Regions from separate parts of the Kitasatospora sp. NPDC058046 genome, predicted to be linked through region 1. Evidence: riboswitches for the same ligand, from Rfam matches in the RefSeq annotation. Region 1 holds a riboswitch; each other region holds the start of a gene.
What was found. Region 1 has a riboswitch for cobalamin ahead of ACFVU7_RS22720 (CoA-acylating methylmalonate-semialdehyde dehydrogenase). Riboswitches for the same ligand answer to the same signal wherever they lie in the genome.
Positions count from the first base shown of each region.

Region 2: it holds a riboswitch for cobalamin, as region 1 does, so the genes downstream of both, ACFVU7_RS12735 (HoxN/HupN/NixA family nickel/cobalt transporter) here and ACFVU7_RS22720 (CoA-acylating methylmalonate-semialdehyde dehydrogenase) in region 1, are expected to answer to the same signal.
Region 3: it holds a riboswitch for cobalamin, as region 1 does, so the genes downstream of both, ACFVU7_RS06430 (ribonucleoside-diphosphate reductase subunit alpha) here and ACFVU7_RS22720 (CoA-acylating methylmalonate-semialdehyde dehydrogenase) in region 1, are expected to answer to the same signal.
Region 4: it holds a riboswitch for cobalamin, as region 1 does, so the genes downstream of both, ACFVU7_RS18260 (cobalamin biosynthesis protein) here and ACFVU7_RS22720 (CoA-acylating methylmalonate-semialdehyde dehydrogenase) in region 1, are expected to answer to the same signal.

Region 1 is NZ_JBHVRS010000011.1:63,702-70,662, forward strand. It holds gene ACFVU7_RS22690 (anion permease) at 1-799, shown strand, start outside; gene ACFVU7_RS22695 (hypothetical protein) at 796-1,077, shown strand; gene ACFVU7_RS22700 (polysaccharide deacetylase family protein) at 1,339-1,998, shown strand; gene ACFVU7_RS22705 (hypothetical protein) at 2,006-2,818, opposite strand; tRNA gene ACFVU7_RS22710 (tRNA-Cys) at 3,025-3,095, shown strand; gene ACFVU7_RS22715 (alcohol dehydrogenase catalytic domain-containing protein) at 3,213-4,256, shown strand; cobalamin riboswitch at 4,396-4,587, shown strand; gene ACFVU7_RS22720 (CoA-acylating methylmalonate-semialdehyde dehydrogenase) at 4,797-6,296, shown strand; partial or broken gene ACFVU7_RS22725 (acyl-CoA dehydrogenase family protein) at 6,305-6,961, shown strand, end outside.
Region 2 is NZ_JBHVRS010000005.1:107,488-114,448, reverse strand. It holds gene rpsN (30S ribosomal protein S14) at 1-135, opposite strand, end outside; gene rpmB (50S ribosomal protein L28) at 135-371, opposite strand; gene rpmG (50S ribosomal protein L33) at 516-680, shown strand; gene ACFVU7_RS12735 (HoxN/HupN/NixA family nickel/cobalt transporter) at 747-1,862, opposite strand; cobalamin riboswitch at 1,893-2,106, opposite strand; gene ACFVU7_RS12730 (metalloregulator ArsR/SmtB family transcription factor) at 2,189-2,572, shown strand; gene ACFVU7_RS12725 (hypothetical protein) at 2,695-4,368, shown strand; gene ACFVU7_RS12720 (AAA family ATPase) at 4,414-6,420, opposite strand; gene ACFVU7_RS12715 (putative quinol monooxygenase) at 6,492-6,818, opposite strand; gene ACFVU7_RS12710 (Fpg/Nei family DNA glycosylase) at 6,954-6,961, opposite strand, start outside.
Region 3 is NZ_JBHVRS010000002.1:490,622-497,582, reverse strand. It holds gene ACFVU7_RS06445 (glycosyltransferase family 2 protein) at 1-455, shown strand, start outside; gene ACFVU7_RS06440 (glycoside hydrolase family 26 protein) at 461-1,579, shown strand; gene ACFVU7_RS06435 (glycosyltransferase family 39 protein) at 1,579-3,270, shown strand; cobalamin riboswitch at 3,343-3,477, shown strand; gene ACFVU7_RS06430 (ribonucleoside-diphosphate reductase subunit alpha) at 3,670-6,081, shown strand; gene ACFVU7_RS06425 (ribonucleotide-diphosphate reductase subunit beta) at 6,102-6,961, shown strand, end outside.
Region 4 is NZ_JBHVRS010000008.1:75,985-82,945, forward strand. It holds gene ACFVU7_RS18250 (hypothetical protein) at 1-568, opposite strand, end outside; gene ACFVU7_RS18255 (alpha/beta hydrolase family protein) at 1,439-2,545, opposite strand; cobalamin riboswitch at 2,858-2,991, shown strand; gene ACFVU7_RS18260 (cobalamin biosynthesis protein) at 3,099-4,112, shown strand; gene ACFVU7_RS18265 (cobyric acid synthase) at 4,109-5,623, shown strand; gene ACFVU7_RS18270 (putative cobaltochelatase) at 5,724-6,961, shown strand, end outside.

The sequences.
Region 1 (6,961 bases):
GGCGGCCGGGACCTCGGCCGTCAAGTGGCAGGGGCTGGTCTCCAAGGTGATCGTGCCCGCGGCGCTGTCGCCGTTCATCGCCGGCGGGGTGGCGGTGGTCGGCACCCTCTTGGTCTACCGCCTCACCCGGGACGTGCCCGAGGGCCCGCGCGGGCGCGGGTTCCGGCTCGGCCAGATCGGCTCGGCCTCCATGGTGTCGCTCGCCCACGGCACCAACGACGCGCAGAAGACCATGGGCGCCATCACCCTGGCCCTGATCGCCAACGGCACCCTGCAGGCCGGGGCGAAGGCGCCGGACTGGGTGATCGTCTCCTGCGCGCTGGCGATCGCCCTGGGCACCTACATCGGCGGCTGGCGGGTGATCCGCGCGCTGGGCAAGGGGCTGGTGGAGATCGAGCCGCCGCAGGGGATGGCCGCCGAGTCGGCCTCGGCCGCGGTGATCCTCTGCTCCACCGACTTCGGCTACTCGCTCTCCACCACCCACGTGGCCACCGGGTCGATCCTGGGCTCGGGGATCGGGCGGAGCGGTGCCGTGGTGCGCTGGCAGCTCGCCCGCCGGATGGTGGCGGCCTGGCTGCTCACCCTGCCGGCCGCGGCGGGGGTCGGCGCGGTGGCCTACTGGACCGCGAACGGGATCGGCGGGACGACCGGGGTGGCGGTGATCTTCACCGTGCTGGTGCTGGCGTCGGTCGCCTTCTTCGCCGCCTCCCGCTACCCGGCCGTGACGCCGGAGAACGTCAACGCCGCCTGGACCGGTTCGGTGGCTCCGGAGCCCGTCAAGGACGAGGTGAGGCAGTGAACTCCTGGGTCAACCTGGACGCGGTGTGGAAGATCGTCGTGGTGGGCCTGGTCACCGGTGCCGGCCTGCCCGCGCTGTTCGCCCTCGGCCTGCGCCTGCTCAACCCGTCCGGCCCGTCCAGTCCGTCGGACCCGTCCGCCCCGTCCGGCCCGGCCGACGAGGCGGCGGCCGTCCGGCCCACCGCCGGCCCGGTCGGCTCCACCCTGGCCGGACTCCTCTTCGCGCTGGTGCTCGCGGCGATCGGCTGGGGCATCTACGTCATCGTCAACCACCGCTGACCGTCCGCCGCCCCGGCCCGGCCCGAACGGGCCCCGCCGAATTCCGCTCCGGCAACCGGGTGAAATGGTACGGAGTCGCCTGGCGCGAATGGAAGCCGGGCCCGACGCTGCCAGAATGCAATTTCTCCGAGGGCCACCTGAACGGACGGGGCCACTGGACGGCAGGAGCGGAACATGCGACTCGTTCGACCACGCAATAGTTCGGAAAGCGCGCCCGACCTGGATGCGGCGCGTCTCCCGTGGACGTTGATGTACCACTCGGTGACGTCGGCGACCGAGGATCCCTATCTGATCACCGTCGACCCCGCACGATTCCGCCGCCAGCTGCGCTGGCTGTCCGCGCGCGGACTGCGCGGGGTGTCGGTGGGCGAGCTGATGCGTTCCCACCGGAACGGAACCGCCGCGGGAAAGGTGGGGCTCAGCTTCGACGACGGATACCGCGACTTCGTGGAGGAGGCCCTGCCCGCACTGGCGGAGTACGACTTCACGGCGACGGTCTACGTGGTGGCCGGCCGGCTCGGCGGGTACAACGACTGGGACGAGCAGGGCCCGCGCAAGCCGCTGATGACGGCGGCCCAGGTCCGCGAGGCCGCCGCCGAGGGGGTGGAGATCGGCTCGCACGGGCTGACGCACCGGCGGCTGGCGGGCCTGGGGGCGCGGGATCTGGCGGCCCAGGTCGCCGACAGCCGCCACGTGCTGGAGGACCTCACGGGCCGGTCGGTCGAGGGGTTCTGCTACCCGTACGGTTCGCTCGACGACGCCGCCGTGGAGGCGGTGGCGCACACCGGGTACGGGTACGGGTGCGCGGTCAGCCCCGGTGTCCACGGCGGGGAGTTCGCGCTTCCCCGATGTTACGTCGGCGACCGGGACGGGCCGCTGCACCTGACCGCGAAGCTGGTGCGCGACCGCTGGCTGCGCTGACGGTCGCTCAGGGGGCGGTGGCGGCCGGCTCCAGGTGCAGCCAGGACTCGTGCCAGAGCAGGGCGCACCGCCGGTCGCAGCCGGTGGCGAGCGGCTCGCCACCGCAGCGCAGGCCGTCGAGGATGAACCAGCGCCCCCCGGTGGGGTGTTGCCACCAGGCGAGGGACCGGTGGCGCAGTTCGAGGGCGCTGTGACGGGTGCCGGTGTGGTGTTCCATCCCCGGCTGGAAGGGGACGCCGTGCAGGCGCCCGTCGGGGTCGAGGGTCGCGCGGATCTCCGCGAGGCCGCGCACGGTCGCCCACAGGGCGACGGGACGGGGGGCGGGGACCGGCGCGGGCGCGGGCTCCAGCCATTCGTCGCGGAACAGCAGGGCGCAGTCCAGCCCGCAGCCCTGGGCGCCGTCGGCGCCGTGGCAGGTGGCGCCGGCCAGGGCGACGGTGCCCGACAGGCGCCGTACCCGGTAGTGGTCGTCGATCATGCGGCGCACGATGCGCTCGACCTGGTAGACACCGCCGCAGAACGACCACTGGCTGCCGGTGAACCACAGGCCGCGGTGGCGGTCCTTGTCGTCGAGGGTGGCGCGCACCGCGGCCTCGTCCTTCACCCGGACCCAGTCCCCCTCGGCGAACCGGGAGGGCCGGCCGGGCGCCGGAACGTCGGCGCGGCGCTCGCGCAGGCCCTCGCGGGCGATCCTGGCGCGGCGCACGACGCCGAGTGGGGGAAGGTCGCGCAGGGGCAGGTTCTTGTACTGGCACCGGTTCGCGGCGGTTCCGCAGAGCGGCTCCGCGGTATGGGTGAACCGTGATTCCTCAACGGCCATCAGTGAAATCCCATCGGGTCGGAGATATCGGCACAGGCTAGCGCACCCGGTCTTTTACGCGCTGGCTCGTCGGACCCTACCGGCGCCATGTCGAAAGAAATAACACTAGACGCACTAAGAGCCCCATGGGGTGAAACATCGCCCTTCCCGGGGAATTCTGGTCAGGGTCCGTGTTCATGTGCGTGTAATGTTTCCATCGTTGTCGGGGTGGAGTGGCCGAGTGGCTAGGCGGCGGCTTGCAGGGCCGTTCAGATGGGTTCGATTCCTATCTCCACCTTTTTCTTCCGAGTTCTTTCGAGACATTTCGATCCGTCTCGAAAGGCGCGCCCGGAACAGGACGAGCGGTGCGGTCACCTGGGGCTCCGGGGCACATCACCCGGCGAAGGGATCGCTCATGACCACCTCCCCCAGCGGCTCGGCCGCCGCGCTGCGCGCCGTCCAGGTCGCGGGGCCGGGTGCGGCCCCCGAGCTGGTCGAGGTCCCCTCGCGGGAACCCGGTCCGGGAGCCGTGCGGATCACCGTGGAGGCGTGCGGGGTCTGCCACTCCGACCTGCTCATCGCCGGCGGCCTGCTGCCCGGCAGCACCTTCCCGATCACCCCGGGGCACGAGATCGCCGGCCGCGTCGACGCCCTCGGCGAGGGCGTGGAGGGCTGGCGGGTCGGCGACCGGGTCGCGGTCGGCTGGTACGGCGGCAGCTGCGGGCACTGCGACGCGTGCCGGGCGGGCGACGGCCTGCACTGCGCACGGGTCGAGATCCCCGGCGTCGCCTATCCGGGCGGGTTCGCCGACTCCGTCGTCGTCCCGGCCGTGGCCCTGGCGGCGGTCCCGGACGAGCTCACCGCGGTCGAGGCGGCGCCGCTGGCCTGCGCGGGGGTGACGGTCTTCAACGCCCTGCGCCGCTCCGCCGCACGGCCCGGGGACACCGTCGCCATCCTGGGGATCGGCGGACTCGGCCACCTGGGCGTCCAGTTCGCCGAGAAGATGGGCTTCCGTACCGTCGCCATCGCCCGCGGCCAGGAGAAGGGGCCGCTCGCGCTCCGGCTCGGCGCCGCCCACTACATCGACAGCACCGCGGGCGATGTCGCCGAGGCCCTGCGGCAGTTGGGGGGCGCGAAGGTGGTCCTGTCCACCGTCACCAACGCGCCCGCCGTGGTGGCGACGATCGACGGGATCACCCGTCGGGGCGAGCTCGTCATGGTCGGACTCCCGGCGGAGCCGCTGGAGCTGAGCGCCCTGCAGCTGATCCAGGGCGACCGGAAGGTCTACGCGCACTCCTCGGGCATCGCGGTCGACACCCAGGACACGCTGCGCTTCGCGGCGCAGACGGGGGTGCGGGCCTGGGTCGAGGAGGTGCCGCTGGAGCGGACCGCGGCGGCGGTGGAGAAGATGGCCGCCAATCGGGCCCGCTTCCGCATGGTCGTCACCACCGGCCGCTGAGCGGCGGCCCTCGGAGTCGGCCCTCGGAGTCGGCCCTCGGAGCCGGTCCCTCGGGGCCGGCTCCCGGCGTGTCCGGGCAGGTGGACGGGGGTGAGCGGCCCTCCGGCGGCGCGGCGCGGGCGCGTACCCCTGGACTTACTAGGACGTCCAACTATATGGTCGACGGCAGGTCCGCGGTGTCAGGGAAGCCGGTGTGAGTCCGGCACGGTCCCGCCACTGTGACCGGGGAGTCCGTCCTCGCAGATGACGGCCACTGGCAGCCAGCCGGGAAGGCCTGAGGGCGTGCGGTGATCCGGGAGTCAGGATACCGGCCGCGGGTGGTTCGTGTTTTCCACGAGGATGGAGACGACACACATGACTCCGGGCTGTTTCCGTTCCACCGCGCCCGGCTGTCCCGTGCCGACGACCGCCGGGGCGCCCGCGTCCTGACGTACCGTCACACCGCCGTACGCCCGTGCCGAGGGGCGCGCCACCGTGCGCCCGCCGACCGGCGGCGGCCTCCATTCCTCCTCTCCCCACCCCTGTCGAGAGTAGGAACCGATGGTCCGAGAGCTGACCCACTTCATCGCCGGCAAGCCCACCGCCGGCACCTCCGGCCGCTTCGGCGACGTGTACGACCCCAACACCGGCCGGGTGCAGGCCCGGGTGCCCCTGGCGAGCCGCGCCGAGGTCGAGGCGGTGATCGCCGACGCCGCGCAGGCCCAGCCCGCGTGGGCCGCCTGGAACCCGCAGCGGCGGGCCCGCGTCCTGCTGCGGTTCCTCCAGCTCGTCGAGCAGGAGAAGGACGAGCTGGCCCGGCTGCTCTCCGCCGAGCACGGCAAGACCGTGGCCGACGCCCACGGCGACATCCAACGCGGCCTGGAGGTCGTGGAGTTCGCCGCCGGCATCCCGCACCTGCTGAAGGGCGAGTTCAGCGACAACGCCGGGACGGGCATCGACGTGTACTCGATGCGCCAGCCGCTCGGCGTGGTCGCGGGCATCACGCCGTTCAACTTCCCGGCGATGATCCCGCTCTGGAAGGCCGCGCCCGCGCTGGCCTGCGGAAACGCCTTCGTGCTCAAGCCCTCGGAGCGCGACCCCTCGGTGCCGCTGCGGCTGGCCGAGCTGTTCCTGGAGGCCGGGCTGCCGCCGGGCGTGCTCAACGTCGTCAACGGCGACAAGGAGGCCGTGGACACCCTGCTGGAGGACCCGCGCGTCCAGGCGCTCGGCTTCGTCGGCTCCACGCCGGTCGCCCAGTACGTGTACGCCACCGCCGCCGCGCACGGGAAGCGGGCGCAGTGCTTCGGCGGGGCCAAGAACCACCTGATCGTGATGCCGGACGCCGACCTCGACCAGGCGGCGGACGCGCTGATCGGCGCCGGGTACGGCTCGGCCGGGGAGCGCTGCATGGCCATCTCGGTGGCCGTCCCGGTGGGGGAGGCGACGGCGGACGCCCTGGTGGCGAAGCTGGTCGAGCGGATCGGCGCGCTCAAGGTCGGGCGCTCGGACGACCCGGCGGCGGACTTCGGCCCGCTGGTCGGCGCCGACGCGCTGGCGCGGGTGCGCGGCTACCTGGACCTCGGGATCGAGGAGGGCGCCGAACTCGTCGTCGACGGACGGGCCTTCCGGCTGGCGGGGCACGAGGACGGCTACTTCCTCGGTGCCTCGCTGTTCGACCGGGTCACGCCCGGCATGCGGATCTACCGGGAGGAGATCTTCGGGCCGGTGCTCACCGTGGTGCGTGCCGCCGACTACGAGGAGGCGCTGCGGCTGCCCAGCGAGCACGAGTTCGGCAACGGGGTGGCCATCTACACCCGGGACGGCGACACCGCCCGGGACTTCGCCCGGCGGGTGAACACCGGCATGGTCGGGGTCAACGTGCCCATCCCGGTGCCGATCGCCTACCACACCTTCGGCGGCTGGAAGCGCTCCGCGTTCGGCGACCTCAACCAGCACGGGCCGGACTCGATCCGCTTCTACACCCGCACCCGCACCGTCACCTCGCGCTGGCCCTCCGGGGCCAAGGAGGGCGCGAGCTTCACCATCCCGACGATGGGCTGAGGCGCGCCGTGCACACCCATCTGACCGACGACCAGCTCGCCATCGTCGCGACCACCCGGGACTTCGCCCGCGAGCACCTCGCCCCGCACGCCGTCGCGTGGGACCAGGCCAAGCACTTCCCGGTCGACGTCCTGCGCAAGGCCGCCGACCTGGGCCTCGGCGGCGTCTACGTGCGGGAGGAGGCGGGCGGCTCGGAGCTCGGCCGCCAGGACGGCGTGCTCGTCTTCGAGGCACTGGCGACCGGCTGCCCGTCCATCGCCGGCTACCTGTCGATCCACAACATGGTCGCCTGGATGATCGACCGCTACGGGAGCCCCGCCCAGCGCGCCCGGCTGCTGCCCGGGCTCTGCTCGACGGAGCTGCTCGGCAGCTACTGCCTCACCGAGCCGGGCGCGGGCTCGGACGCCGCCGCGCTGGCCACCCGGGCCCGCCGGCACGGGGACCACTGGGTCCTGGACGGCGTCAAGCAGTTCGTCTCGGGCGCCGGCACCTCGCAGGTGTACGTGGTGATGGCCCGCACCGGCGGCCCGGGGGCCCGGGGAGTCTCCGCGTTCCTGGTGGAGCGGGACGACCCCGGCGTCTCCTTCGGACCGAACGAGAAGAAGATGGGCTGGAACGCCCAGCCGACCCGGCAGGTGCTGCTGGACGGCGTCCGGCTCCCGGCC
Region 2 (6,961 bases), on a different contig from region 1:
CTGGGCGGCGGCGCGCTCGGCGGGGCCGGTGCCGGGGTGGGCGATGGTCCGCTTGAGCTCGGCCCGGCGCTCGGCGTGGCGGGCGACGACGGCGCGCCGCCGCTCGTTCTTGGCGATCTTGCTCTGCTTGGCCATCAGACCTTCTCCCCCCGGGCGCGGATGCGGGCGACGGCGGCCTCGATGCCGATCGCGTCGACGGTGCGGATGCCCTTGGCGCTCAGCGCCAGCCGGACGTACCGGCCCTCGCCGGGCAGCCAGTAGCGCTTGCGCTGGATGTTGGGGTCGAAGCGGCGGCCGGTGCGGCGGTGCGAGTGCGAGATCGCGTTGCCGAAGCCGGGCCGGCGGCCGGTGAGTTGGCAGCGGGCGGACATGGGTGCTCCCTGGCGTCCGGGAATGGGCAGGACCGGGCTCACGTTACACCAGATGAAAATGACTTCCATTTCGATGTACGGTTCGAGCCAACCCCTCGGACCGGACCCCGAGACCCCGACCCCCAGACCCCAGGAGGACGTCCCATGGCCCGCAGCGAACTGCGCCCGGTGATCAGGCTCCGCTCCACCGCCGGCACCGGCTTCACGTACGTGACCCGCAAGAACCGCCGCAACGACCCGGACCGGATGGTCCTGCGCAAGTACGACCCGGCCGCGGGCCGGCACGTCGACTTCCGCGAGGAGCGCTGACCCCGGACACGCGAACGGCGCCTCCCCGGACTCGGGGAGGCGCCGCGGGCGGCCGGGCCGCTCGGCTCAGGAGCCCTCGGGCGTCCAGCGCTGCTCGACCCGGGCGAGCTTCCAGTACCCGATCGCGATCGCCCAGACCACCACGAACAGCCCGGCGATGGCGTAGCCCACGTTGTCCAGCGAGATGTCCGCGACGAACCCGGTGACCGGGTCGGTCAGGTCGAGCTTCTCGTGCAGCACCCCGACCAGCTCGATGGTGCCGATGATGAAGGCCACCGCGATCGACAGACCCGTGATGGTCAGGTTGTAGTACACCTTCCGGACCGGGTTGGCGAAGGCCCACTGGTACGCGAAGTTCATGAACGTCCCGTCCAAGGTGTCGAACAGGCTCATCCCCGCCGCGAACAGCAGCGGCAGGCAGACGATCGCGTACCAGGGCAGCCCGGAGGCCGCGCCCGAGCCGGCCATCACCATCAGGGTGACCTCGGTCGCGGTGTCGAAGCCCAGGCCCAGCACCATGCCCACCGGGAACATCTGCCCCGGCCGGGTGATCGAACGGGTCGCCCGGTTCAGCACCCGGGCCATGAAGCCGCGCGAGTCGAGGTGCGCCTCCAGCTCCTTCTCGTCGAACTTCCCGGCCCGCATCGAGCGGAACACCCTGAGGATGCCGAGCAGCGCCGCCAGGTTGAGCGCGCCGATCAGGTAGAGGAACACGCCGGAGGTGGTCGTCCCGATCACGCCCAGCCACTTGTGGGTGGCCGACTCGTCGTCCATCAGCGTGTTCGCCAGCTGCGCGCCGCCCGCCACCAGGGCGGCCATCAGCACCACCATCGAGGAGTGCCCGAGGGCGAACCAGAAGCCCACCGAGACCGGCCGCTTGCCGTCCGCCATCAGCTTGCGGGTGGTGTTGTCGATCACCGCGATGTGGTCGGCGTCGAACGCGTGCCGCATCCCGAGGGTGTACGCGGTGATGCCGAGGCCCACCCCGAAGACCTGGGTACCGACCGCGTACCGCTCGGGCGCGACCAGGAAGATCAGCGTGCCGAAGGCCACCACGTGCATGGCCACGATCACCGCCATCAGCCCGGCCGTACGGACGGTGTCCTCGCGCCGCCATCTGAAGCTGGGCAGCACGGAAGGGGCCGGCTTCGCGCCGGCGGCAACGGTTTCGGGCAGGGTCATCTGCGGATCACGCTCCAGCACCTCGTGGAAAACCTCGTGAGATGCCGTGGCCGGTCTCCTGGCTGACGGGATACCCGTGCCCGCCTTCCCAGGTGCGCGAGGCACCCAGTGGCTCCGTGGGCACGGACGACGTTCCTCCGCGGGCGGAGGAACGACCCGATCACAGTGGCGAGGGCCGCTCCGGGCTGGGACCCCTGAGGGTCCGTCACCGGTCTTCCCGAGCACCACGGCGGGGAACACCGTAGGGGCCGCGCCCCGACCCGTGCAAGGCTGCGCACCTGCGCAGGTGTCCAGGATCACAGGCGGCCGCCTGCAAGAATGTCCGCATGCATCTCGTACCGGCCGACCGCGCGGGCCACCGCACCATCGACGGGCACCGGGTCTGCGAGGCCATCGCCGCGATCGGCGACCCCGCGCACGTCCGGTCCTGGGCCGAGCGGTTCTCCCTGCTCGCCGACCCCGGACGGCTCGCCCTGCTGCTCGCCCTCCACCGGGCCGGCCCGCTCGCCGTCAGCGACCTCGCGGTGGCCACCGGCATGCGCGACCCCGCCGTCTCCCAGGCCCTGCGGCTGCTCCGTACGGCCGGCGTGGTCACCGGCGACCGGGACGGACGAGTGGTGCGCTACCGGCTCGTGGACGAGGCCATGCGCCCCCTCCTCGACGAGTGCGCCGCCGCCGAGCACCACGAGCCCAGCGCGGCGGTGGGCTGACCCCTCCCGCCGACGCCTGCCCGACCTGCCGCCTCCCGCCCGGTCCGCTGACTCCCGCTCGGGCCGCTGACTCCCGCTCGGGAAGGCGCGCCGTGAACGGCCCCGGCCAGTACGATCATGATGTGCCGTCCCACCCCCATGCCTGGCCCGCCGACCGCTGGAACACCGACCCGGTCAAGGCCCGCGTGCTGGCGGTCGCCCGCACCCTCACCTCGGCCACCCGGGTGCTGGACGTCCTCTCCCTGCTGAGCCCGCACGGCATCGAGTGGTACTTCACCGTCAACCCCGGTTCCGTCTTCGCCGACCGCACCCTGGACGACTACCTGCACGGCCTGTCCGGCTTCACCGTGCTGGACTGGGACGACGCCGTCCGCCACCGCTTCGACCTGGCCGTCGCCTGCGCCGTCCACTCCTCCATGCACCGCCTGGACGCCCGCCTCGTCGTCCTGCCGCACGGCGCCGGCTACAACCGCCTGGTCACCGAGTCCACCGGCGACACGGTCAGCGCCGCCGGCCTGTCCCGCAACGAACTCACCCACCGCGGGCGGGTGTTCGTGGACGTCCTCGGGCTCTCCCACCCCGAACAGCTGGACCGGCTGCGGACCTCCTGCCCCGAGGCCCTGGACGTCGCCCGGGTGGTCGGCGACCCGTGCTTCGACCGGATGCTCGCCAGCCGGCGCTCCCGGGACGGCTACCGCGCCGCGCTCGGCGCCGTCGGCGGCCGACGGCTCGTCGTCGTCAGCTCCACCTGGAGCGAGCACTCGTTATTCGGCCGCCACCCCGACCTGCCCCGGCGGCTCGTCCGCCAACTGCCCGCCGACGAGTACACGGTGGCCGTCGTCCTGCACCCCAACGTGTGGAGCCGCCACGCACCCGGGGCGCTGCTCGACGACGCCCGTCGGATGGGCCTGCGCCTGATCCCGCCCCACCAGGGCTGGCAGGCCGCGCTCGTCGCCGCCGACTGCGTGATCGGCGACCACGGCTCGGTCACCGTCTACGGCGCCGCCCTGGAACACCGCACCATGCTCGTCGCCACCGGCGCCGCCGAACTCGACCCGCGCTCCCCCAGCTACGCCTTCGGCCAGGCCGCCCCCGTCCTCGACCCGGACGGGGACCTCGCCGCCCAGCTCGAACAGGCCCTCGCCGAGGCCCCGGCCGGCCTGCGCGAGATCACCGACCGCTCACTCGCCCACCGCGGCGAGTCCGCCCGGCTGCTGCGCCCACTGCTCTACTCCTTCCTGGACGGCCTGGACGAACCCGGGGGCGAACCCTCCCTGCCGCCCTACCCCAGGCCCGTCCCCTGCCCCGGGGCCGCCGAGTGGCCCACCGCGTACGACGTCGAGGGCAGCACCGAGGGGACCGAGGTGAGCCTGCGGCGCTACCCCTTCCACCCGGACGACCACACCCCGCGCGGCTTCCACGCCCTCACCGACGAGCACCCGGGCGACGCCCTGCGCTACACGGCCGAGGTGATCGCCCGCACCGAGGCCCACGCCGAACGCCCCGCCACCCGCTGGCTCGCCGACACCGCCGCCGAACTGCCCGGCCTCGCCGTCGCGGTGGCCGCCCTCGGCCCGGCCCGCCACCTGCTCCGGCTGCACGGCGGCCGGCTGCTGGAGGCCCGTGCCGAACCGGACTGGGGCCGCCCCGACCCCGCCGTCGACCCGCTGCTGCTCGGCTCCGCCGTGGCCTGCTGGCTCGCCGACGGCGGCGACCCGGCCGGCCTCCCCGAGCACGGGCTCACCGTCCGCACCGGCGGGCACCGCACCCGGGTGTCCTTCCGTACCGGGCCCTGATCACGCCGTGTCCCGCCGGCACCGGCCCCCGACCCGTACCGCCCCTCAGCCCGCCAGCTGCCGCAGCCGCGCGCGGCTGCGCTCCGCCAGCTCCGCGTCGTCCAGCTCCTCCGCGAGGGTGACGAGCAGGGTGTGGGCCTGCGCCTCCTTCGCGAACTGGTTCCGCTCCCTGGCCTGCCGGGCGCAGTCGTCCGCGTGGGCGACGGCGAGGTCCAGCTGCCCGAGCGCCCGGTGGGCCCGGGCGCGGACCAGCGGCAGCTTCATCAGCATGTCGTTGTCCCGCGTCCGCGCGGCCCGGGCGGTGGCCTCGGCCAGCAGGGTCAGCGCCTCCTCCGGACGGCCGTCGGCGATCAGCGCCTGCGCCAGGTTGTAGCTCTGGACGATCTCGCCGTGGTCGTCGCCCCGGTTCTCCGCCAGGGCCAGGGTGAAGCGCTCCACCGCGTCGCCCGGGCGGCCGTCGGCCAGGCAGAGCAGGCCGTCGGTCTCGTAGAGCACCCCGACCACCCGGCGGTTCGTCACCAGCGGGACCAGCTCCGTGGCGAGCGCCAGCTGCTCGGCGGCGAGCCGGTACTCCTCGCGCTCCTGGTGGGCGCGGGCGAGCTGATTGCGCATCTTGACCACGGCGGCCGGCTGGTTGTCCCACTGGGCCGACTCGATGCCGAGCCGGTGGGTGGCGATCCAGTCGTCGTAGAGCTTGCGGCCGTGGTACAGCGGCCAGAGCGACTCGCAGAGCCGCCACACCTCGCCGTGCCACCCCTGCGCGGCCGCCTCCTCCACCACCGCGCGGAAGTCGGCGCGTTCGGCGTACAGCCACTCCAGGGCCGCGGCGTCGGAGGCGAAGCCGGGCAGGTCGTCGCCGCTCGGGTCCTGCAGCCGGAGCCGGTCCCTGCCCATCGTCCGGTCGGCGAGCGAGGCACGGCCCCGGAAGTACGCCACGACGCCGGCGAGGAGCCCGGCGCGGTCGGGCAGCTCCCGCGTCCGGCCGTAGGCGTGCAGCCGCACCACGTCGTGGGCCCGGAATCGGTCCTCGCCGTCGTCGTCCACCACCTCGTCGAGCACGTGGACGCCACGCAGCTCCCTGACCGCCTGCTCGGCGCGCTCGACGCCGACCGCCCGCGCCAGTTCGGCGGACACGAAGGGGCCGGGGTGCACGCCGATCAGCTGGTAGAGCGCCCGGCCCGGCGCCGACAGCCGCTCGTGGACCAGGTCGTACGTCGCGCCGAGATCGCTCTCCTCGTCCTCCAGCATCGCCAACCTGCTCTCCCGGTCGTGCAGTTCGGCCACCACCCGGCCGACCGGCAGGCTGTCCCGGTCCAGCAGCTGGCTCCCGACCGCGTTCAGCGCGAGCGGCAACCCGCCGCACAGCTCGACCAGTTCGGCCAGTTCCCCGTCGGTGCCCCGCCCGGAGCCCACCCAGCCCCGCACCAGTTCGGCGCCCGCCGCCGCGCTCAGCGGCCCGAGTCGGCGCACCTCGGCGCCGTCCATCCGCAGCGCGGGCAGCCGCCGCCGGCTCGCGACCACCACCAGCCCGCAGGCGGGGAGCAGCGCCCGGACCTCCGCGGCGTGCTCGACGTTGTCCAGGAAGAACAGGCACCGGCGCCCGGCGGTGGCGGTGCGGAAGGCCGTGAACCGCTCGGCCTCCACGGCCGGGGGCTCGGCGCCCAGGGCGCGCAGGAAGCCGGCCAGCAGCCCGGGGAGGTCCACCCCGCCCTGGTGCCGGTAGGCCTTCAGGTCGGCGTAGAGGTCCCCGCCGGGGAAGCGCTCCCGGTGGCGCTCGGTGAACTTGGCGATCAGCTCGGTCTTCCCGACCCCGCCGAGGCCGGTGAACACCACGACCCCGAGTCCGCCCTCCTCGACCCGGTCCAGCGCGCCGGCCAGTGCGGCGAACTCCGGTTCACGGTTGACGAACGGGCCGTGCGGCGCGCGCACCTGACGGGGCGTCGGCACCGTCGGCGGCTGGTGGAGGTGCACCGACCCGATGCTCCCGGCCTGCACCACATGGCCGCCCACCGTGGCGCCTGACACGGTGTTGGCCACCTCGTGCCGCTCCATCCGCCTGCTCCCTCCGGCCGCCCGGGCCCCAGCCTACGGGCTGGGCACCCGGCCGGAGGGGCACTCCGGTGTCACCGGGGGGTGATCTCGCCCATCTCGCCCCAGCCGTCCATGCCGGGGATCTCGATCGAGACGATCTGCGGCTTGGCGGCCACGGCGTACGACATCTCGTCCATGGCCTTGGTGAAGTGCGCGGACTCCACGTGCTCCTTGCCGGCGTCGCCGTCGCGGAACGCCTCGACCAGGACGAACTCGTTGGCGTTGTCGACGCTGCGGGACCACTCGAAGAAGAGGTTGCCGGGCTCGCTGCGGGTGGCCTGGGTGAAACCGTCGACCAGGTCGAGCCACTCGTCGGCGCGCTCGGGGCGGACCGCGAACTTGACCGTAATGAAGATCATGGGACTTCCTTCCCTTCCACGTTCACACGTGGCCGTGCGGACGGGTGCCCGCCGCTCGGCGGGCACCTGTCCATCGTCGCAGGTCAGAAGGGCTCTCCACGACACGGGGGCGTTGCGCGTCCCGGCCGGGGCCGGTCACGCCG
Region 3 (6,961 bases), on a different contig from region 1:
TCACCGTCGTCTCACCGCTCATCCCGATCGTCCTGCTGCTCGCCCGCCCCGACCTGATCCGCTGGGAGAACACCGCGCTGGTGCTGCCCGGCCTGCTCTACGCGACGGTCATCTTCCCGCTCTGGCACCGCAACCCCTACCGGCTGGAGGCCTGGGCCGCCCGCATGATGTACGGCTGGGCGCACGTCTTCGCCATCTGGGACATCGTGCGCCGCAACCGGATGGCCTGGCAGCCGACCGGCTCCAGCGGCGCCAAGCGGAACAGGACCCGGCGGTTCTGGATCGGCGTCATCGCCTGGGGCGGCGGAACCGCCCTGCTCTGGGTGCTGCTGAGCATCTGGCGGATGCTCACCATGGGCCCGCTGAACTTCGCCCTCGTCCTCGCCTCCGGCCTCTTCTACGCCACCATCGTGGGCCGGGTCCTCGTCCAGCCCCGCCCGACGGAAGCAGTGTGATCGCCATGACCGCCCACCCGAGACGGGCCGGCCGGCTCCGTCACCGGCTGGCGCTCCCGCTGCTGGCCGCCGCCGGCCTGCTGCTCACCACCGCGTGCGGCCCCGAGGACCCCGGCTTCGCGATGCAGAAGGACCTCACCCAGGCCGCCCCGGCCGCCACCCCGGCCCCCGGCGCCCCCGGGACTCCCGGCACTCCGGGCGCGACCCCCGCCGCGGGGGGCACCGCACCGGCCGCACCCGCCACGCCCAAGGCCCTGCCGGCCGGCGTCCCGTACGACGTCACGCCGCTGCTCAGGCCGAGCCACAAGTACCTCGGCGCCGCCCTGCCCGACGTCCCCGCCACGATGGACGCGCTGCCCGGCTACCGCGACGCGATCGGCAAGCAGCCCAACGTCCTGGAGTTCTACGCCCACTGGAAGGGCGGCTTCGACACCGCGGGCGCCCGCCGGATCCACGACGCCGGGGCGCTGCCCTTCATGGCCTGGGAGCCGCACGACCGCTCGCTCGCCTCGATCGCGGCCGGCGACACCGACGACTACGTGCGCGGCGTCGCCAAGGCCGTGGCCAAGTTCAACCTGCCGATCGCCGTCAGCATCGCCCACGAGATGAACGGCGACTGGTACCCGTGGGGCCGTCAGGCCGCCACCCCCGAGGACTTCGTGGCCGCCTGGTGCCACGTCCACGACCTCTTCGACCAGGCCGGCGCCACCAACGTGATCTGGGTCTGGAGCCCCAACATCACCGACCCCGCGCCCAACACCCGCCTGGAGCCGTACTACCCCGGCGACACCTACGTCGACTGGGCCGGCATGACCGGCTACTTCACCAAGACCGGGCCCAAGACCTTCGACGCGCTCTACGGCCCGACCATGGCCGAGATCCGCGGCTTCTCCCAGAAGCCCTTCTTCATCAGCGAGACCGCCTCCGAACAGGGCAAGCGCCAGCACGCGGACATCGACCAGCTGTTCTCCGGGCTGGAGGCGCACGACGACATCGTCGGCTTCGTCTGGTTCAACATCGTCAAGCGGGCGGACTGGCGGGTCGAGGCCGTGCCGGACACCCTCGCCGCGTTCAAGCAGCGCGTGTCCGACCCCCGTTACGGCTTCGACATCCGGAACCCCTGATGAGCACTGAGTCCGAGTTCTCCCCCGTCCCGCACGGCCGCTCCGCCCACGACCCGGCCGCCGAGCCGGACCCGGACGGGCCCGGCGCCGTGGCGGTGGACAGCCCCGACGGTCCGCGCCCCGCCGTAACGGTCGACAACCCCGACGGCGTCGAGCTGGCCCCGTACACCATCCCGCAGGTCCCCGCGATCGGCTGGGACCCGGGCACCAGCCCCCGGCGCCGGTGGATCGCCCGCGGCCTGCTGGGCGCCGTCCTCACCGTCCAGGCCGCCCTCTCGCTGCGCCTGCTGGCCGCCGCGCACCCCGACGAGGCCGCCGCCATGGTCGCCGGCCGCCAGCAGCTGGCCCACCTGCTGCACGGCACCCCGGTCACCACCGACCTGGTCGACCGGGTGCACGGCTCGCCCTGGCTCTACCCGCCGCTGGCCGGCGCCGCCGCCGACGCCAACGGCATCTGGGGCACCCGGCTGCTCAGCCTCGGCTTCGCACTGCTCACCACGGTCCTGCTGTACTCGCTGACCCGGCGGCTGTTCAACGAGCGGGTCGCCATCTGCGCCATCGCCGGGTACGCCGTCCTCCAGTCCACCGTCGTGGTCGGCTTCTACGCCGCGCCCGAGTCCCTCGCCGTCCTGCTGGTCGCCCTCTCGGCCTGGACCACGGTGTTCACCGCAGGCCGCCATCCGGCCCTGGCCCTGCTCGCCGCCCCGCCCACGGCGCTGGCCTGCGCCACGGCCTACTCCGCGGCCTTCGCCGTCCCCGCCCTGGTGGCCCTCGCCTTCGCCTGCGCCCGGCCGTACCACCGGGTGGGCCCGGCCGCCCTGCGCTCACTGCTGACGGCCCTCGGCACCCTCGTCCTACTGCTCCCGTACGGCACCCTCGGCAAGGTCGCCGGGTGGTCGCCCTCGCGCGGCAACGCCCCCGGCTCGGCCGGCTCGGTCCTGCTCGGCACGCTCCAGTGGGCCGGCCTGTTCACCGTCCTCGCGGTGGCCGGCACCATCGCCTACGCGCGCCGCGAACAGATGCCCGAGCACGACGCGCCGGAGAAGGAGCCCCTCCCCACCACCCGGGGCCGGCGCGCCCTGCTCGGGGCCGTCCTGACCGCCACCGCCCTGCTGGTCCCCGCCGCCCACCTGTGGACCGGCACCTCCGGCGCGCTGTTCCGCCACCTCGGCTACGGCATGCTGCTGGCCGCCCCGCTCGCCGGGGTCGGCCTGACCCGGCTGGTCGGCGCCCACTTCCGCCACCCCCAGCTCGGCATCCTGGTCTGGGTCGCCCTGCTCGCCCTCGGCCTGGAGCAGTCCGCGCTGCGCTACCAGAACGGCCCCGACTCCGGCCGCCTGCTGGCCGTCCTGCGGGTCCACACGGAGCCCCAGGGCCGCTACCTCACCGAGGTCGACGGACTCGCCGAGTACTACCTCGGCGGCGTCTCCAAGCCCGAGCAGTGGGTCTCCGCGCGCGCCGGCACCGACTACCGCGACGGGGCCGGGGTCGAGCACCACGGCGACGACGGCAGCGTCGCCGCGATCCGGGACGGCTGGTTCACCATGGTCGTCCTCGACAGCACCGCGCCGAGGGCCACCGACCGGGCCCTGGGCGAGGCCCTGGGCGCCGCCGGACACTACCGGCTGGTCGCCCAATTCACCTCGCCGACCGGCGATTCGAGCACGTACAAGGTCTATCTGAAGCACTGACCGGCCGCCCGGCCCACGCACATCCGCGACACGACAGGCACAACATATGGTGCCGCCGCAGTCCGGCGGCACAACATGTATGCTCGCTTCTGCTGTCGATGCAGGGGAACCCGGTGCGAATCCGGGACTGCCCCGCAGCGGTGAGCGGGCGGCTCCAGCAGCCGCACCCCGCGAGTCCGAGTACCTGCCGACGGCGTGCGCCACGGCCCTCCCGCAGAGGCCGCGCCGGCACCAGCAGTACCCCTCCGGGCCTCGCGGGCGGGCCGGGGAGTCACCTCGCGCGACGCTTTTTTGCGTTCGCGCCGTGCTCCCCTGCCCAGATCGGCCCGGTGGCCCCCCGAGCACCGCCGCCGATCGCCGCCAGGAGAGAGCGCCTTGACCACCGCTGCCTCAGCCACCCTGCCCGCCCAGGGCTCCGGTACCGCCTTCACCGACCCGACGGTCTCCGACCCCGGGGGCGCGCTGCTGCGGCTGCTCACCGACCGCAGCACCGACCTCACCGAGGTCGACCCCGGCCATGTCGCCGCCGCCGCGCTGCGCGGCCGCCACGCCGGCTCGGACTTCGCCGAGCTGCGCGGGCTGGCCGTGGACGCCGCCGCGTCGATGATCGCCGAGGACCCCCAGTACTCGAAGCTGGCCGCCCGCCTGCTCGCGCTGGAGATCGTCGACGAGGCGAACAGCCAGGGCTCGGTGTCCTTCTCCGCCTCGATCGCCGTCGGCCACACCGAGGGCCTGATCGGCGACACCACCGCGGACTTCGTCGCCAAGCACGCCGCCGCCCTGGACGCGCTGATCGACACCGCCGGCGACGACCGCTTCGAGTACTTCGGCCTGCGCACCGTGCAGTCCCGCTACCTGCTGCGCCACCCGATCACCCGCAAGGTGATCGAGACCCCGCAGCACTTCCTGCTCCGCGTCGCCTGCGGCCTGGCGGTCGGCGACTCCGAGCAGTCGGTGCGCGAGGTGGCCGAGCTGTACGGCCTGATGAGCCGCCTGGAGTACCTGACCTCCTCGCCGACGCTCTTCAACTCCGGCACCCGGCACCCGCAGATGTCGAGCTGCTACCTGCTCGACTCGCCGCTGGACAACCTGGACTCGATCTACAACCGCTACGCGCAGATCGCCCGCCTGTCCAAGCACGCCGGCGGCATCGGCCTGTCCTACTCGCGCATCCGCTCGCGCGGCAGCCTGATCCGCGGCACCAACGGCAAGTCCAACGGCATCGTGCCGTTCCTGCGCACCCTCGACTCCTCGGTCGCCGCCGTCAACCAGGGCGGCCGCCGCAAGGGCGCGGCCTGCGTCTACCTGGAGACCTGGCACGCCGACATCGAGGAGTTCCTGGAGCTCCGCGACAACACCGGCGAAGAGGCCCGCCGCACCCACAACCTCAACCTGGCGCACTGGATCCCGGACGAGTTCATGCGCCGGGTCAACGCCAACCAGGACTGGTCGCTGTTCTCCCCGGCCGACGTGCCGGAGCTGGTCGACCTGTGGGGCGCCGACTTCGACGAGGCCTACCGCAAGGCCGAGCTGGCCGGCAAGGCCGTCCGCACCATCCCGGCGCAGACCCTGTACGCCCGCATGATGCGCACCCTGGCGCAGACCGGCAACGGCTGGATGACCTTCAAGGACGCCTCCAACCGCGCCGCCAACCAGACCGCCCTGCCGGGCCGCACCGTGCACTCCTCCAACCTGTGCACGGAGATCCTGGAGGTCACGGACGACTCCGAGACCGCCGTCTGCAACCTCGGCTCGGTCAACCTCGGCGCCCACGTGGCCCCCGGTGCCACGGTCGACGACCTGCTCGGCGCCATGGACTGGGAGCGCCTCGACGCCACCGTCCGCACGGCCGTGACGTTCCTCGACCGCGTGGTGGACATCAACTTCTACCCGACCACCGAGGCCGGCACCTCCAACTCCCGCTGGCGGCCGGTCGGCCTCGGCGTGATGGGCCTCCAGGACGTCTTCTTCAAGCTGCGGATCGACTTCGACTCCGCCGAGGCCGCCCGCCTGTCCACGCTGATCGCCGAGCGCATCATGCTCACCGCGTACGAGCGCTCCGCCGACCTGGCCGAGCAGCTCGGCCGCCACGAGGCGTACGGCGAGACCCGCGCCGCCCGCGGCGAGCTGCACATCGACCACTTCCCGACGGCCGCCCCGCAGTGGGCCGACCGCTGGACGGCGCTGCGCGCCCGGATCGCCGAGACCGGCCTGCGAAACTCGCTGCTGCTGGCCATCGCGCCGACCGCGACCATCGCGTCCATCGCCGGCGTGTACGAGTGCATCGAGCCGCAGGTGTCCAACCTGTTCAAGCGCGAGACGCTGTCCGGCGAGTTCCTCCAGGTCAACCCGTACCTGGTGCGCGAGCTCAAGGAGCTCGGCGTCTGGGACCAGCAGACCCGCGACGCCCTGCGCGACGCCAACGGCTCCGTCCAGGACCTGAACTGGCTGCCCGCCGGGGTCCGTTCGCTGTACCGGACGGCCTGGGAGCTGCCGCAGCGCGCGCTGATCGACCTGGCCGCGGCCCGCATGCCGTACCTGGACCAGAGCCAGTCCCTGAACCTGTTCATGGCGGCGCCGACCATCGGCAAGCTCAGCTCGATGTACGCCTACGCGTGGAAGGTGGGTCTGAAGACCACCTACTACCTGCGTTCGCGCCCGGCCACCCGCATCGCCCAGGCCGCGTCCGGCACCGCCCGTGCCGCCGCGCCGGCGCCGGTGCCCGTGAACACCCCCTCCCTCACCCCGGAGCAGGAAGCCGCCATCGCCTGCTCCCTGGAGAACCCCGAGTCCTGCGAGGCCTGCCAGTGACCACCCCCGAAGACCGCAAGATGCTGCTCGACCCCGGCTTCGAGCTGACCCTGCGCCCGATGCGCTACCCGTCGTTCTACGACCGGTACCGGGACGCGATCAAGAACACCTGGACCGTCGAGGAGGTGGACCTGCACTCCGACGTCGCCGACCTGGCGAAGCTCAGCGAGGGCGAGCGCCACCTCATCGGCCGGCTGGTCGCGTTCTTCGCGACGGGCGACTCGATCGTCTCCAACAACGTGGTGCTGAGCCTCTACAAGCACATCAACTCGCCCGAGGCGCGCCTGTACCTCTCGCGGCAGCTGTTCGAAGAGGCCGTGCACGTCCAGTTCTACCTGACGCTGCTGGACACCTACCTGCCCGACCCGGAGGACCGCAACGCGGCCTTCGCCGCGGTGGAGAACATCCCCTCCATCCGCCAGAAGGCGCAGTTCTGCTTCAAGTACATGAACGCGGTCGACCACATCGACTCGCTGCAGACCAAGGAGGACCGCCGCGCGTTCCTCCTGAACCTGATCTGCTTCGCGGCTTGCGTGGAGGGCCTGTTCTTCTACGGCGCCTTCGCCTACGTGTACTGGTTCCGTTCGCGCGGCCTGCTGCACGGCCTGGCCACGGGCACCAACTGGGTGTTCCGCGACGAGTCCATGCACATGGACTTCGCGATGTCGGTGGTCGACACCGTCCGCGAGGAGGAGCCCGACCTCTTCGACGACGAGATGGCCAAGCAGGTCACGGAGATGCTGGAGGAGGCCGTCGAGGCCGAGCTCCAGTTCGCCCAGGACCTGTGCGGTGACGGCCTGCCCGGCATGAACACCGCCTCGATGCGCGAGTACCTGCAGGCCGTGGCGGACCAGCGCCTGGCCCGCCTGGGCCTGCCGAT
Region 4 (6,961 bases), on a different contig from region 1:
TGCCGCGGACGGCGGAGACGGCCGAGGCCGCGTGCGGCACCGGCGACAGGCCGGGTCCGCCGAGGCCGGTGCCGACCCGGCGCTCGTCCAGGCCGCGGCGCAGCAGCTCCAGCAGCTCGCTCTCGGCGACCGGGCCGTCCACCAGGTGCAGGAAGGAGAGCAGCTGCGGGGCCTGGTCCACGGCCTGCCCGGCCAGGACCGCGAAGACGCCGCGCAGCGCCGCGGGCGGCACCGGGGCGAGCAGGGTCCAGGCGTCGAACAGCGCCGACCAGCCGCGCACCACGGCCTCGTCGTCGTGCTCCCAGGCGTGCAGGCGCCAGCCGGGGCCGGCTCCGCCGTCCCGGGCCTCCACCAGGCCCACCAGCAGCGCCTGCCCCCACGCCTTGGCGGCGGCACCGACCGTCATGGCCAGGGCCCGGCCCGCCGCGCGGGCGTCGTCCGGGAGCAGCTCGCCACGCTTGTCGACCTCGGCCAGCTCACCGGCCCAGCGGGCGACCCGGACGGCGTCCACCAGCATCCGGCGGGCCAGCGGCGCCAGCTCGGAGGGTGCCGGAAAGCCCTCCGGCACGGGAACCCTGCCCCGCCCGGGAGCCGGAGCGGGCCCTCGTCGCCGGGGTACTGCGTTACGGGGGACTCCCGCCCCGCCCGGCCTGCCACCGGCGGGCCGTTGGGCCGTTCCGGGGAGACGGGTCACCGTCGCACCGGTACCGATCGTCGGCGGGAGCGGGGCATCACGGTCGCGCGGGTTCCGAGACGTCACGTCGAGCAGTCTTCCCCTTGTACCGGCCTTCTGTCACATCCGGTTGTCCGTACGACCGGGCGACCGCCGGTGGCACCTCCGCAAGATCGGGCAACAACGGCAAACCGCCTGGCCGGAAACGTGTGACCTGCCCATGCCATGGGGGGCGGCCCGGTTGCCGGGAATGCTCGGGCGGTCACCGTGCGTACGGGTGGGGGGTAAGGGGCCGGGCCAAATATTGCTCCTGACAGCCGAGGGGCCCGTACGGGGGCGTTTCGGCCCGGCGACGCCCGGCAGGACTGTCCAGCCCGAATCCGGACGGATGGCGGGCGCGGTGATCGGGATCGAGCCGCACCGGAAGTCGGCCGGGCCGACTTTTCACGCGGGCCCGGAGGAATGGGAGGAACGTTCATTCCCGGACGGGGGGAATCGCACCGGGAAAAGCGGCGGGGACCAGCCGAAAACGCCCTCGCGCACAGGGGGGGTGGTTGAGGGGCCAGGGCCGGTCTTCGAACTCCCGTCGTCCGCCCGGAGGGCGGGCGGGGCGGCGTTGGGGTGCGTGCATCGCAAGGCGGAGGAGGGAGCCACTGCGGTGGGGGCACCTCCCGGCCGAAGGCTGGGGGCCATTGGCGACCGACGACAACGCGGCGAGGTGCGTGCCCCGGCGTCGGCCCGCAGACGCGAGTTCGAAGACGGGCCCTAGAGGAGCGGGGTGAGCCAGCGGCGGAGGAGTTCGGTGTAGCGGTCGGGGGCGGTGTTCCAGAGGGTGGCGTGGTCGGCGCCGGGGAAGGGTTGGAGGCTCACCACGTCGCGGCGGGCGGCGGCCAGCTTCTCGGCGGCGCCGAAGGGCGCGATCCTGTCCTCGGGGCTGTGCAGGAGGAGGGTCGGCACCCGCAGGTCGGTGCCGTCGGCGATGCGGCCGAAGTCGGCGAGGTCGACCCCGGTGCGGCCCTCGGCGGCGAGGGCGCCGAGCTCGGCGGCGACGCCCTGGAAGCCGGCCCGGGCGGCGTCCCGGCGGGCGGAGGCGGGCAGGTCGAGCACGGGCGAGTCGAGGATCAGGCCGCGGACGGCGTGCGACCAGGCGGAGCGGGCCACGGTCTGCAGCACGATGGTCGCGCCGACGGACCAGCCGTACAGGATCACCTTGCCCGCGCCGCTGTCGAGCGCCAGCCGTACCGCCGCCTCGATGTCGCGCCACTCGGTCTCGCCGAAGTGGCTGAGCCCGTCCGGGGAGGCGGGGGCGCCCCGGTCGCCGCGGTAGGTGACGGCGAGGGCGGGCAGGCCGAGCCGGTCGAGGACGGGGAGCACCGGGAGGGTCTGCCGGCGGTCGTCGCCGGGGCCGTGCACCAGGATCACCCAGGTGCCGCGCTTGCCGTCGAGCCGCCAGGCGGGGAGGGCGCCGAGCTCGCCGTCGGCGGTGGTGTCGGCGAAGGCGAGGCCGAGCGCCTCGGTGGGGTCGCCGAGGTGGACCCGCGGGGTGAAGCGGACCTCGGTGCCGGGGACGAGGGTGCCCCGGTCGGCGCGGACCAGTCGGCGGGTGACGCCCTGTTCGTCGGCGTGCAGCACCTCCTCGACGACCGCGTGCCCGCCGTCCGCCCACTCCACCGCCCAGCGGCCGGGGCGCAGGCTCGCGGGACCGCGGGTGAAGGTGACCCGGCCGGCGGCGAGGGCGCGGACCTGGACCGGCCCGGACTCCTGGACGGCGGTCACCGGACGGACCATCCGCTCGGAGGCCCGGCGGCCGACCACCAGCACGGCGGCCCCCACCGCGGCGGCCGCCACGACGGCGGCGGTTCCCCAACGCATCTCGCTCCCCGCTCTGTTGTTCACGGACGTTGTTCACGGACGTTGTTCACGGACCGGACGGTGTTCGAGCCCCAGTTCACCGGCGCTCCGCCCGACCGGCCACCGGGCTGGGCCGTCCGGGTCACCCGGCGGGCGCTCCCGGGGTGCTCAGGGCGGTACTCAGGGGGTGCCGGTGGCGGGGGTCGGGGCGGGGCCGCGCCGGGCGATCCGACCGGGCGTCAGCGGCGTCCCCGTGTGACCAACCCCTCCGTGACCTCGGTTGACTCCCGGTTCGGGCCCGTGATGGGATCCTGGGGCCAAACGGAGGCATGGAGAGGAAGCCGGTGGAAGTCCGGCGCGGTCCCGCCACTGTCACCGGGGAGCACGCTCGGAACATCGCCACGGCGGGCCGTCGACGGCCGCTGGAAGGCTCCGGGGGTGCGTTCGACCCGGAAGCCAGGAGACTCTCGCCGCCGTCACGTCGATCCAGGGCGCGGACCCTGAGTGAGGACACGCACGCGATGCAGGCTGCCCCGCCCGGCCGGACTCCGAGCTGCCCTCCGCCGTGCGGCCGATGACCCCGCGCGCGCCTTCCCCCGCTCCGCGCCCGCTGACCCGAGCCTCGCGCCCGCTGGCCCGCGCCGCCGTGTTCGCGCTCGGCGCCGCCGCGGGCTACGCCGCCGACGCCCGCTTCGCCGACCCCCGCCGGGGCCACCCGGTGGCCTTCTTCGGCAGCGCCGCGACCCGGCTGGAGCGGCGGCTGTGGCGCGACGACCGCGCCGCCGGGGCCGGGTACACCGCGCTGTGCGTGGGCGCGGTCGCGGCGGGCGCGCTCGCCCTGGACCGTACGGTGGGCCGGCGCCCGCTGGGCCGGGCGGCGCTGGCGGCGGCCGCGACCTGGACGGTACTCGGCGGCACCTCGCTGACCCGGGAGGCCCGCACCATCGGCCGCTCGCTGGCCGCCGGCGACCTCGCCGCCGCCCGGGAGCGGCTGCCGCACCTGTGCGGGCGGGACCCGAGCGCGCTGGACGGGCAGCAGATCGCCCGGGCGGTGGTCGAGTCGGTGGCCGAGAACACCGCCGACGCCGTGGTGAACGCGCTGACCTGGGGCGCCCTGGCCGGCACCCCCGGCCTGCTGGCCTTCCGCGCCGTGAACACCCTGGACGCCATGGTCGGCCACCGCTCGCCCCGCTACGCCCGGTTCGGCTGGGCCTCGGCCCGGCTGGACGACGTGGCGGGCTGGCCGGGCGCCCGGCTGACGGCGCTGCTGACGGTGGCCGCCGCCCCCGAGCCCCGGACCGCCTGGCGGGTCTGGCGGCGCGACGGCTCCGCGCACCCGAGCCCGAACGCGGGCCAGGCCGAATCGGCGTTCGCCGGCGCGGTGGGCGTCCGACTGGGCGGCACGCTGCGGTACGGCGAGCGGGTGGAGCACCGGCCCGTCCTGGGCGCGGAGCTGCGGCCGGTGACGGTGGACGACATCGAGCGGGCCTGCGCGCTCTCCCGGCGGGTGGGCGCACTGGCGCTGGGTACGACGGTCGCGGGGCACGTCCTGCTGCGGGCACTGCTGAAGAAGAGGGGACGGGCATGAGCAACGCACTGCTGGTCGCGGGGACGACCTCGGACGCTGGCAAGAGCGTGGTGACGGCCGGAATCTGCCGGTGGCTCGCCCGCCAGGGCGTACGGGTCGCGCCGTTCAAGGCGCAGAACATGTCGCTCAACTCCTTCGTCACCGCCGACGGCGCCGAGATCGGCCGCGCCCAGGCGATGCAGGCGCAGGCCGCCCGGGTGGAGCCGGAGGCGGCGATGAACCCGGTGCTGCTCAAGCCGGGCGCGGACGGCCGCAGCCAGGTGGTGCTGCTCGGCCGGCCGGTGGCCGAGGTCGGCGCGCTGGACTACCGCGAGCGCAAGCCCGTCCTGCTGGAGCGCGCCCTGGAGTGCCTGGCCGACCTGCGCGGCCGCTACGACGTGGTGGTCTGCGAGGGCGCGGGATCGCCCGCCGAGATCAACCTGCGCGACCGCGACATCGCCAACATGGGCCTGGCCACGGCCGCCGCCCTGCCGGTGGTGGTGGTCGGGGACATCGACCGCGGCGGGGTCTTCGCGGCGATGTACGGGACGCTGGCGCTGCTGTCGGCGGAGGACCAGCGGCACGTGGCGGGCTGGTTCGTCAACAAGTTCCGCGGCGACGCGCGGCTGCTGGCGCCCGGGCTGGAGATGCTGCACGAGCTGACCGGCCGTCCGGTGCTGGGCACGCTGCCGATGCTGCCCGGGCTCTGGCTGGACGCCGAGGACTCGCTGGACCTGTCCACCGTGGCGGACCGGGCGGACGGGCCCGGGCCGCTCGGCGCGGACGTGCTGCGGGTGGCCGTGGTGCGCTTCCCCCGGCTGTCCAACTTCACCGACATGGACGCGCTCGCGCAGGAGCCGGGCGTGCTGGTCCGCTGGGCGACCAGGCCGGAGGAGCTGGCCGACGCCGACCTGGTGGTGCTGCCCGGTACCCGGGCCACCGTCGCGGACCTCGCCTGGCTGCGCGAGCGCGGCCTGGAGCCGGCCCTGAAGGCGCGGGTGGCGGCCGGACTGCCGGTCCTCGGGGTCTGCGGCGGCTACCAGATGCTGGCGCACTCGATCGTGGACGAGGTCGAGTCGAAGGCGGGCGCCGTCGACGGTCTCGGGCTGCTGCCGACGCACGTGCGCTTCGGCGTCGAGAAGGTGCTGGCGCGGCCGGTCGGCGAGGCGTTCGGGCAGCGGGTCGAGGGCTACGAGATCCACCACGGGGTGGTGACCGTGGAGGGGGGCAGTCCCTTCCTGGACGGCTGCCGGGTCGGCCCGGTCTGGGGCACCACCTGGCACGGCGCGCTGGAGAACGACGGGTTCCGCCGCGAACTCCTGCGCGAGGTAGCCGAGTTGTCCGGCCGGGCGTTCGTCCCGGCGCCGGACACCTCCTTCGCCGCGGCGCGCGAGGCCCGGCTGGACCGGCTGGGCGACCTGATCGAGGAGCACGCGGACACCGACGCGCTGTGGAAGCTGATCGAGGGCGGGGTGCCGGCGGCCGGATCGCTGCCGTTCCTCCCGCCCGGGGCCCCTGGGAGTGACGCATGAGCCGGACACGGACGCAGGGCTGGGCAGGACCGCCGAACCGGGCGGGGCAGCAGGGCCGGGCACGATCACAGAGTCAGGCACGACAGGACTGGGGTACGGCATGAGTGACGTCCGCTATCCGTTCACCGCGATCGTCGGCATGGCCGACCTGCGGCTCGGACTGCTGCTGAACGCGGTCTCCCCGGCCGTGGGCGGCGTGCTGGTGCGCGGCGAGAAGGGCACCGCGAAGTCGACCATGGTGCGCGCGCTGGCCGGCCTGCTGCCGTCCATCGCCACCGTGGACGACTGCCGCTTCGCCTGCGACCCGGCCGCGCCCGACCCGCAGTGCCCGGACGGGCCGCACGACTCCCCGTCCTCCTCCGAACGGCCCTCCCAGCTGGTCGAGTTGCCGGTCGGCGTGGCCGAGGACCGGATCGTCGGCTCGCTCGACCTGGAGCGGGCGCTGGCCGAGGGCGTCAAGGCCTACGAGCCCGGACTGCTCGCCCGGGCGCACCGCGGCGTGCTCTACATCGACGAGGTGAACCTGCTCCAGGACCACGTGGTGGACCTGCTGCTGGACGCCGCCGCGATGGGCCGCTCGTACGTCGAGCGCGAGGGCGTGTCGGTGCGGCACGCGGCCCGGTTCCTGCTGGTCGGCACCATGAACCCGGAGGAGGGCGAGCTGCGGCCGCAGCTGCTCGACCGGTTCGGCCTGACCGTCGAGATCGCCGCCACCCGGGACCCGGCCGAGCGCGCCGAGGTGGTCCGCCGCCGGCTCGGGTACGACGCGGACCCGGCCGGCTTCGCCGCGCGGTTCGCCGAGGAGGAGCGGGCGCTCGCCGAACGCATCACCGCGGCACGGGAGTTGCTGCCCAAGGTCAAGCTGACCGATGTGGCGCTGCGTCAGATCACCGCTGTGTGCGCCGCGTTCGAGGTGGACGGCCTGCGGGCGGACATCGTGATGGCCCGCACCGCCGTCGCGCTGGCCGCCTGGGACGGGCGCACCGAGGTGCTGGAGGAGGACGTCCGCAAGGCCGCCCAGCTGGCACTGCCGCACCGCCGCCGCCGCAACCCCTTCGACGCGCCCGGGCTGGACGAGGAGCAGCTGGACCGGACGCTGGAGGAGCACGCCCAGCAGGAGGAGCCGGAGCCCGAGGACGACGGGCCCGGCCCGGACGGCGACGGTGGCGGCAGTGACGACGGCGACGGGCCGGAGGGCGGCCCGGACGGGGGCGGCCCCGACGGCGGCGGCGCGCCCGATCCGTCCGACGCCGGCCCCGAGGCGCCCGAGGCGCCCTCCCCCGAGGACCCCGCCTCCGATGGCCCCGAGGCACCCGCGCAGCCGCCCGTACCGGCCCA